3 regions of the Providencia zhijiangensis genome follow, and region 2 is predicted to be linked to each of the others. Evidence: predicted binding sites of a transcription regulator. Region 2 holds the regulator's gene; each other region holds the start of a gene.
What was found. Region 2 encodes PurR, which represses purine synthesis genes. Its sites were predicted from a motif close to CANGCAAACGTTTGCNTG; they were not measured.

Region 1 (3,287 bases), 1.2 Mb from region 2:
GATTTGCTTGTCTTTGGCAAATTGCAGTAAACCATCAATGTCAGTTGCTGAGATATCGACATTTTCCAGTGCAGGTTCCAGTGCTGTACCCGCGTTACCCGGTGCAACATACACTTTATCTGCTAATGGAGATTGTGCGGCTTTCCATGCTAAAGCGTGCTCGCGGCCGCCACCACCAATAATCAGTATATTCATAGAAACCCCTAGCAATTAGTGACGGAAATGACGCATGTTAGTGAAGATCATTGCGATGCCATGTTCATTCGCAGCGGCAATTACTTCATCATCACGAATAGAGCCACCTGGTTGGATAACGCAAGTCACGCCTACAGAGGCAGCTGCATCGATGCCATCACGGAATGGGAAGAATGCATCGGATGCCATTGCACAACCAGCAACTTCTAAACCTTCATCGGCAGCTTTGATCCCTGCAATCTTAGCAGAGTACACGCGGCTCATTTGACCTGCACCAATACCGATGGTCATGTTGTTCTTAGAATAAACAATTGCATTTGATTTTACGAACTTCGCCACTTTCCAGCAGAACAGGGCATCTTTTAATTCACGCTCAGTTGGCTGGCGTGTGGTCACGACGCGTAAATCTTCCGCTTCGACCATACCTAAGTCACGATCTTGAATCAGTAAACCGCCATTCACGCGTTTGAAATCTAAACCTGCAACTGGCTTGCTCCACTCACCACACACCAGAACGCGCACGTTTTGCTTGGTAGATAAAGAAGGCAATGCATCTTCAGCAATTGAAGGGGCAATGATCACTTCAACAAATTGGCGTTCAATGATGGCTTCTGCGGTGGCTTTATCTAATTGACGGTTAAACGCAATGATGCCACCGAATGCTGAGGTTGGGTCAGTCTTGAATGCTTTATCATAAGCGGCATGGATATTGTCACCAATGGCGACCCCACAAGGGTTAGCATGCTTAACAATAACGCAGGCAGGCTCATCGAAAGATTTAACACACTCAAGAGCGGCATCGGTGTCTGCGATATTATTATAAGAAAGCGCTTTACCTTGAATTTGGTTCGCAGTGGCAATTGACGCTTCTTTTGGATTTTCTTCTATATAGAAAGCCGCGTCTTGATGGCTGTTTTCGCCATAGCGCATATCTTGCTTCTTAATGAAGTTTAAATTCAGGGTACGAGGGAAACGACCTGATGGCTGAGTAGTATCACCGTGATATGGCGCGACCAGCTCACCAAAGTAGTTAGCAATCATGCTGTCATAAGCGGCAGTGTGCTCGAATGCTTTAATAGCTAAGTCAAAGCGTGTTGACCAGTTCAGGGAATTTTCGTGGTTATCCATCTCTTCGATGATTTTGTCATAGTCATTACTGTTAACCACGATAGCCACGTCTTTATGGTTCTTCGCTGCGGAGCGAACCATAGTTGGGCCACCAATATCGATATTCTCAACGGCATCTTCTAATGTGCAGTTTGGTTTTGCGACGGTTTGAGCAAATGGATAAAGGTTCACAACCACCATATCAATAGGTGCGATGTTATGCTGCTGCATGATGGCATCATCTTTACCGCGACGACCTAAGATCCCACCGTGAACTTTCGGGTGCAGAGTCTTAACGCGACCATCCATCATTTCAGGAAAACCGGTGTAATCTGAAACTTCAGTGACCTTAAGGCCTTGCTCTGCTAATAATTTAGCGGTTCCACCGGTAGAAAGCAGTTCAACACCACGGTGAGAAAGCACCTTAGCGAATTCAACAACCCCTGTTTTATCAGACACACTAAGCAGGGCACGGCGAATAGGACGAAGCTGTTGCATGAGAGAGATCCCTTGGATTTGGATAAAAAAGCAATATCTATATATAAGTCACTAACAATTTCAGAGCATCAAAATAAAATCAATGCCGAATTTTCGCGCTAATTGTAGCGCAAACGTTTGCGTAATGCGCGAACTATTTTCACTATTTTTTCAGTCTGTGGATAAATCTGTGTGTAAGTGGGTATAAATAGGGGTTTTGCTGTGGAATGCAGCAGTTGAACTAAAAACCGTAAAAAATCTTAAAAAAAGGGTTGCAGGATTTCTGCGACTCCCTATAATGCGCATCCACTGACCGGGAACAAGCCAACGCAAAGCGCGATGGACACTGAACCGGCAGCGAGAGAATCTGAAAAGATTAAGCAAAAAATGCTTGACTCTCACTGAGGAAAGCGTAATATACGCCACCTCGCGACAACGACCTAAGTTGATAAAAACTGAGTCGAATTTCTTAAGAAATGTCGCACCGCTCTTTAACAATTTATCAGACAATCTGTGTGGGCACTCACAGGACACTATCAAAAAAATATTTGATTTTAAGTCTTGAAGAGTGACTAACACGTTAATTCATATATATGAACTAATAGGTAATTTGGTTTCTTCGGAAATCAAACGACAGTAACATTCTTTGAGCATCAAGCTTTTTAATTGAAGAGTTTGATCATGGCTCAGATTGAACGCTGGCGGCAGGCCTAACACATGCAAGTCGAGCGGTAACAGGGGAAGCTTGCTTCTCGCTGACGAGCGGCGGACGGGTGAGTAATGTATGGGGATCTGCCCGATAGAGGGGGATAACTACTGGAAACGGTAGCTAATACCGCATAATCTCTTAGGAGCAAAGCAGGGGAACTTCGGTCCTTGCGCTATCGGATGAACCCATATGGGATTAGCTAGTTGGTGAGGTAATGGCTCACCAAGGCGACGATCCCTAGCTGGTCTGAGAGGATGATCAGCCACACTGGGACTGAGACACGGCCCAGACTCCTACGGGAGGCAGCAGTGGGGAATATTGCACAATGGGCGCAAGCCTGATGCAGCCATGCCGCGTGTATGAAGAAGGCCTTAGGGTTGTAAAGTACTTTCAGTTGGGAGGAAGGCGTTGATGCTAATATCATCAACGATTGACGTTACCAACAGAAGAAGCACCGGCTAACTCCGTGCCAGCAGCCGCGGTAATACGGAGGGTGCAAGCGTTAATCGGAATTACTGGGCGTAAAGCGCACGCAGGCGGTTGATTAAGTTAGATGTGAAATCCCCGGGCTTAACCTGGGAATGGCATCTAAGACTGGTCAGCTAGAGTCTTGTAGAGGGGGGTAGAATTCCATGTGTAGCGGTGAAATGCGTAGAGATGTGGAGGAATACCGGTGGCGAAGGCGGCCCCCTGGACAAAGACTGACGCTCAGGTGCGAAAGCGTGGGGAGCAAACAGGATTAGATACCCTGGTAGTCCACGCTGTAAACGATGTCGATTTGGAGGTTGTTCCCTTGAGG
Region 2 (3,287 bases):
TGCTGTACTCAAAAGGTGAAAAGCAAATAGCAACGTTTTCTTTTTACTATAAAAAATTCACGATGGGCGTTTTTGCCGTGTAATCATGGGAGTTATTTGTTAATATATTAGCAAATTAATAACACTTGATGTATTTCCCTGCTCTTCAATGAAAATAATGACATGCAGTGGAATAATAATTATGCAACTTACTAACAATTAAGGCATAAATAGCATCATGGAACAGGTTTTTTCTTACTGTAACCTGTATTCTGTTATGATAAATACATAACTTACGATGCTCGCAATAGCTAACTACAGCTCGACGTCACTATACTAGAAGTAGATTAATTAATAGCAGTACATTTAATTTCGCTCATTTTACGAGCAAACACCCTAAACACTGAATAAAAGCAATCAAGGAGTACGCAATGTCTTTTGAATTACCAGCTCTACCTTATGCTAAAGATGCTTTAGAACCTCATATCTCTGCTGAAACCCTAGAATACCACTACGGTAAGCACCACAACACCTATGTTGTTAACCTGAACAACCTGATCAAAGGCACCAAATTTGAAGGTCTGTCTTTAGAAGAAATCATCAAAACTTCTGAAGCTGGCGTATTCAATAACGCGGCTCAAGTTTGGAACCACACTTTCTACTGGCACTGCTTGGCTCCAAACGCAGGCGGTGAACCAACAGGTAAAGTTGCAGAAGCTATCAACAAAGCATTCGGTTCATTTGCTCAGTTTAAAGAGCAATTCACTGATGCCGCAGTTAAAAACTTCGGTGCAGGTTGGACTTGGTTAGTGAAGAAAGCAGATGGCAGCCTGGCTATCGTTAACACGTCTAACGCGGCAACACCAATTTCTGGTGACGACAAGCCAGTTTTGACTGTTGATATCTGGGAACACGCTTACTACATCGACTACCGTAACGCACGTCCAAAATACTTAGAAAACTTCTGGGCGCTGGTTAACTGGAAATTTGTTGAAGAAAATCTGGCTTAATTTTAGTTCAGATCTAAAATGACTAAGGGCGAGTATAATACTCGCCCTTAATTATTTCTCATCCTTATTAGATAGGATGGAAATGAAATCAGAAAATGTGCACAGCAAACAAAATAATTACAGCTAAAGAGCCAAGCGCAGCTAGCAATCCATATTTAAAATCTGTATCCATGAGACCCTCTCATATAAAGAAATTGAATTATCAAATAACCATAAAATAAAAAGGTTATTTCAGTATACATGCACAAAAACGTAAAACCAGTGTCTATATCACATGTTATAACATCAATTATTTCTTTCGTTTTTGCGCTAGATCAGACAAAATCGACAACAAATCGCTAAATTATTGCCAGCAAAGGTACTATGCATCAATATGCAGGTAATTATTTAACTAGAATTATTTTAGAGACCAAGTTTTGGTTAGGAGTTTTTTCTTCTCATGGCAACAATTAAAGATGTGGCGAAACGTGCGGGCGTCTCTACCACAACCGTCTCCCATGTTATCAACAAGACGCGTTTTGTCGCTGATGATACAAAAACAGCCGTTTGGGCCGCCATCAAAGAGCTCAATTATTCTCCGAGTGCGGTTGCACGTAGTTTAAAAGTCAACCACACCAAATCAATTGGCCTGTTGGCAACATCAAGTGAAGCCCCCTATTTCGCAGAAGTGATCGAGTCTGTCGAGAATAGTTGCTATGAGAAAGGCTATACTCTAATTTTATGTAACTCTCACAATAACTTAGGTAAGCAAAAAGCGTACTTGCAAATGTTGGCACAAAAACGTGTCGATGGGCTACTTGTGATGTGTTCAGAATACCCTGACACCTTGATTGGTATGTTGGAAGATTACCGAAATATTCCAATGGTCGTCATGGACTGGGGTACCTCTCGCGGAGATTTCACTGACAGTATTATTGATAACTCTTTCCACGGTGGTTATTTAGCAGGTCGTTATCTTATTGACCGTGGTCATCGTGAAATTGGTGTGATCCCTGGCTCCCTTGAAAGAAATACAGGCATTGGGCGTTTAACCGGCTTCCAAAAAGCCATGGAAGAAGCCAAAGTCACGTTGAAAGATGAATGGATTGTTCAAGGGGATTTCGAGCCAGAATCAGGCTATAAAGCGATGATGCAGATCCTCAGTAACAAACACCGCCCAACGGCTGTCTTCTGTGGTGGAGATATCATGGCGATGGGAGCAATCTGTGCAGCTGACGAGATGGGATTACGCGTCCCTCAAGACATTTCCATCATTGGTTATGATAACGTGCGTAATGCGCGCTATTTCACGCCTGCATTAACCACAATCCACCAACCAAAAGAGCGTTTAGGACAAATGGCGTTTGCGATGTTGCTCGATCGTATTGTGAATAAACGCGAAGATGCACAAACGATTGAAGTTCACCCGCGTTTAGTTGAGCGCCGTTCCGTGGCTGATGGTCCATTTATTGATTATCGCCGCTAAGTCTATCTCAGCACATTAGCTCGCAAACCACTCCGCGTTGAGAGTTTCGCTATCACCAAGATAGTCAAGAAGCCATCTCAGCGCTGGAGATGTATCATTCTCAACCCATGTTAAGCAGCAAGGGCTTTCAGGAAACGGCTGCGCTAATTCCAGCTCAACTAACTTACCTTCTGCACACAAAGGTGCTGCACGGTGCTCTGGAACCATCCCCACACACAGACCATTTGCCAAACACGCTAAACCACTTTCCCAGTAAGGCACAACTAAGCGTCGTTGGTTGTCCAGCGCCCAAGTATCTCTTTTCGGTAAGCTTCTTGAGGTATCTTCTAAGCACAAACTTGGATATTCACGCATTTGGTCATCCGTCAGTTTGCCCTGAATTTTCGCTAATGGGTGAGTGGGGCTCGCAACACAACGCCATGACATAAAGCCCATGTCGCGGAAACTATAGCGCTCTCCAATGGGTGAAGCACGGGTCGCTCCAATCGCCACATCCACACGCCCATCCGCTAATGCATCCCAAACCCCATTAAACACTTCAGGGTGGATATACAGTTCGATATCAGGAAAATGACGATAAAAATCCAAAATCAGCTGTTCCGTACGCTGCGGTTTTACGATGCAATCAACGGCAATACTGAACTGCCCACGCCACCCATTGGCGACTTGTTGGCATTGATGTCGAGTATCAATCATTTTTTTGATAACACTTCGACTTTCTTTAATAAAGATAACTCCTGCTTCCGTCAATACCACATCACGGTGACGGCGCTCGAATAGCGGAACCGCCAACCATTCTTCGACTTGCTTTACTGTGTAACTGATCGCTGAAG
Region 3 (3,287 bases), 780 kb from region 2:
ATTTCTAACGCGATATCGCATGAAGTTTCAGGGATTGGGATCACCACATCAATATGCAAGTCTTCCCATTCGCGAGCAATTTTCGCGCCCAGTTTTTGCCCCATACGTAATCTTGCGTTATACACCGAGATTTTATCGATAAACGAATCTTGGCGAGCAAAATAAACATATTCAAAAATACACGGTGTCAATTGAGGGTTTTCTGCACATTGGCGGGTAAATAATTTACCGTCTTCAGTAACATACACCGCTTCGCCTGGCGCAACATCACGCAGGAATTCGAAACCTAAAGTATCAAGTGCTACGCTTTCAGACGCGACCATATACTCATGTTCGCCAGTCGCAAGAATACGGCGACCAAGGACTAATGGGCGAATACCATGAGGATCACGGAATGCCACCATACCATGACCAATAATCAGTGCCACGCAAGCATAGGCGCCACGGATTTTTTTGTGCATTGATGCTACGGCACTAAAAATGTTGTCGGGTTCGAGAGGAAAATGATCAAACTTATCTAATTCGTATGCTAATACGTTTAGAAGAATTTCGGAGTCTGACGTGGTATTCACATGGCGACGTGCTGTTTCAAATAGACTCCGAGCGAGTTCGTGAGCATTTGTCAGGTTACCATTATGTGCAAGGGTGATACCAAAAGGAGAGTTAACGTAAAAAGGCTGGGCTTCGGATGCGCTGGAACTACCCGCAGTTGGGTAACGCACATGTCCAATACCCATTGAGCCTTGAAGGCGCAGCATGTGGCGCGTTTCAAAGACATCTTTTACTAAACCATTTGCTTTACGCAAACGGATATTGTTTTTACCATCAATAGTCGCAATACCCGCTGCATCTTGCCCACGATGCTGTAGCACCGTTAACGCATCATAAATTGATTGGTTTACCGGTGAAACACCGGCGATACCGACAATACCGCACATTTAGTCTTTCCTCATCAGCCAGACGGAGAGATATTCTCCGGTAGGAAACTTGACGCATTTTGCAGGTAGTCAAAGAACCACCTAATAATATGACTGAACTGCGGAATAAGCTGTGAACGATGCCAATCCTCACTTTGAGGAAGCGGTGTAAATGTATCGAGAAAGAACAATAGCGCCGATACAATTAATACCCCACGCAACGCACCGAAGCAAATCCCCAGTACACGATCTGTACCCGATAATCCGGTTTTTTGTACTAATGAGCTAATCACATAGTTCACCACTGCACCGACAATCAATGTCGCGATAAACAGTGCTGCAATCGCAATACCATTACGAACCAAAACATCCTCAAAGTTCGTAAAGTAACTCGCTAAGTAAGGATAGAACGTACTTGCTACGAAGAACGCACAACCCCAAGTGATTAACGATAATGCCTCACGTACAAATCCACGGATCAGGCTTACCAGTGCCGAGAAGCCAATAATGGCGATAATTGTGTAATCAATCCAGACCATATTTCATTCCAAAATTCGCATTCACGTCAGCGGCGAATGCATTCTAACAGAAAACGAAAACGTTTGCGTAACCATTTTTCATTGAATTTAAAAAAATCAGCGGCGAAAAGAAAAAATCATAATCGCCGCAGTAAGTTACTAAATACCCTTATTTTTTAGGGATAACTGAATGTCAATTTAAGGCTTAAAAGCTTGGATTATCCCTTTTGTGCCGGTAATTGCGTTCAGTTCAGGTAAAGCTGATTCCAGCTTCTGCCTTGACGCTTCAGGCCCCACATAAATACGAGTTAATTTGTTGTTCACCGGCTGCGCTGGCACCGTATAAACCTGATACCCAGACAGTCTTAGTTTCGCCACAATTTCTTCAACCTTGCTGGCATTATTGAGAGCAATCACTTGCACCACATAGGCTTTACCTTGAGGTTCTTGTTTTGGCTCTGGCTTCGGTTCTGGTTTCGGTTCCGGCTTTGGCTCCACCTTAGGCTTAGGCTCAGGTTTTGGCTCTGGCTTAGGTTCCGGTTTCGGCTCTGCCCGTGGTTTTTCTGGAGTGACATTGGCAGGAATGGCGCTTCCATTTTGATTCACCACGTTTTGACTATTATTACTTTGATTTGCACTGTTTGCGGCTACAGGAGGCTGCTCACTTTGCTTTTGCTCAGTAATAGCTTCCGATAACATCGCTTCAGAAGTTCCTTCCGAAGAAGCGGTCGATGCACTGTGTGTAATTGGCGCAATTGACTCAATATCTTCTTCATCACCCGGTTTGGGAATAATCGGAATGGCTGCAAATTCATTCTCATTGTATTTTTTATCGCCATCCAGCAATGCAGGCAATACGATGACCCCTGCAGCGACTAAAACAATGGCGCCAGCAAGACGATTCTGGAATTTACTAGCCACTGGCTTTATCCTTCTGTTTTCTCTAATAGCATCATGACATGAGCCACGGTATGGAATGATCCACACACCACAATCACATCTTGTGGTCGCGCATCCGCACACGCTTGTTGCCAAGCTGCTTCCACGGAATCAAACTCATGTGCACCGTCAACGTGCTGGCTAAGCTCAGTCACATCTGCACCACGAAACTCTCTCAGCGGTGCAAGATACCAGTCAGTTACCTGCTGGGATAAACAAGTTAATGTCCCTTGAATATCTTTATCCCCCAGCATTCCCACTACCGCACGAATTCGGCGACCTTCTGTCACTGGTAATTGCGCAAGTTTGGAGACTAAATAGCCTGCGGCATGAGGGTTATGGGCTACATCTAAGATCATTAACGGATGTTCACCAATGATCTGGAAACGTCCCGGTAACTGAGCGGTACTTAAACCTTGGTGGATAGCTTGGTCAGTGATTTTCTGCGCTAAGTCCGCATCAATCTCCATCAAGCAGCTGATCACACCCATCGCGGTTGCTGCATTGGCCAACGGCACATTCGGTAACGGTAAATTAGCCCATGACCTCTGAGAGCTTTCCCAAGACCAATGTTGCCCTTGTTCTTGGTAATGCCAATCCTTGCCACGACGAAACAGCATGGTGCCTATTTTGTCGGCATAAGCGCCTATAGAGTCCGGCATATCAGGCTCACCCACCACGCCATAATGGCCTTGACGGAAAATACCCGCTTTCTCATGGCCAATATGCTCACGGTCAGAACCCAGCCAATCGGTATGATCAAGCGCAATACTGGTGATTGCCGCGATATCCGCATCCACGACATTAGTTGCATCAAGGCGACCGCCTAGCCCTACTTCAAGGATCACAATATCTAACTCAGCTTGCTTAAATAATTGTAGTGCAGCTAAAGTGCCATATTCAAAGTAGGTTA

Region 1: purH (bifunctional phosphoribosylaminoimidazolecarboxamide formyltransferase/IMP cyclohydrolase) is a predicted target of PurR. The motif match lies at 1,907-1,924, and genes of this name have one in related genera.
Region 3: cvpA (colicin V production protein) is a predicted target of PurR. The motif match lies at 1,509-1,526, and genes of this name have one in related genera.

What each region holds. Positions count from the first base shown of each region.
Region 1 covers NZ_CP135990.1:369,028-372,314, forward strand. The annotation lists gene purD (phosphoribosylamine--glycine ligase) at 1-195, opposite strand, end outside; gene purH (bifunctional phosphoribosylaminoimidazolecarboxamide formyltransferase/IMP cyclohydrolase) at 211-1,800, opposite strand; rRNA gene QS795_RS01685 (16S ribosomal RNA) at 2,443-3,287, shown strand, end outside.
Region 2 covers NZ_CP135990.1:1,566,606-1,569,892, reverse strand. The annotation lists gene sodB (superoxide dismutase [Fe]) at 411-989, shown strand; gene cydH (cytochrome bd-I oxidase subunit CydH) at 1,078-1,161, opposite strand; gene purR (HTH-type transcriptional repressor PurR) at 1,429-2,454, shown strand; gene punR (DNA-binding transcriptional activator PunR) at 2,470-3,287, opposite strand, start outside.
Region 3 covers NZ_CP135990.1:2,341,649-2,344,935, forward strand. The annotation lists gene purF (amidophosphoribosyltransferase) at 1-938, opposite strand, end outside; gene cvpA (colicin V production protein) at 953-1,456, opposite strand; gene dedD (cell division protein DedD) at 1,634-2,356, opposite strand; gene folC (bifunctional tetrahydrofolate synthase/dihydrofolate synthase) at 2,362-3,287, opposite strand, start outside.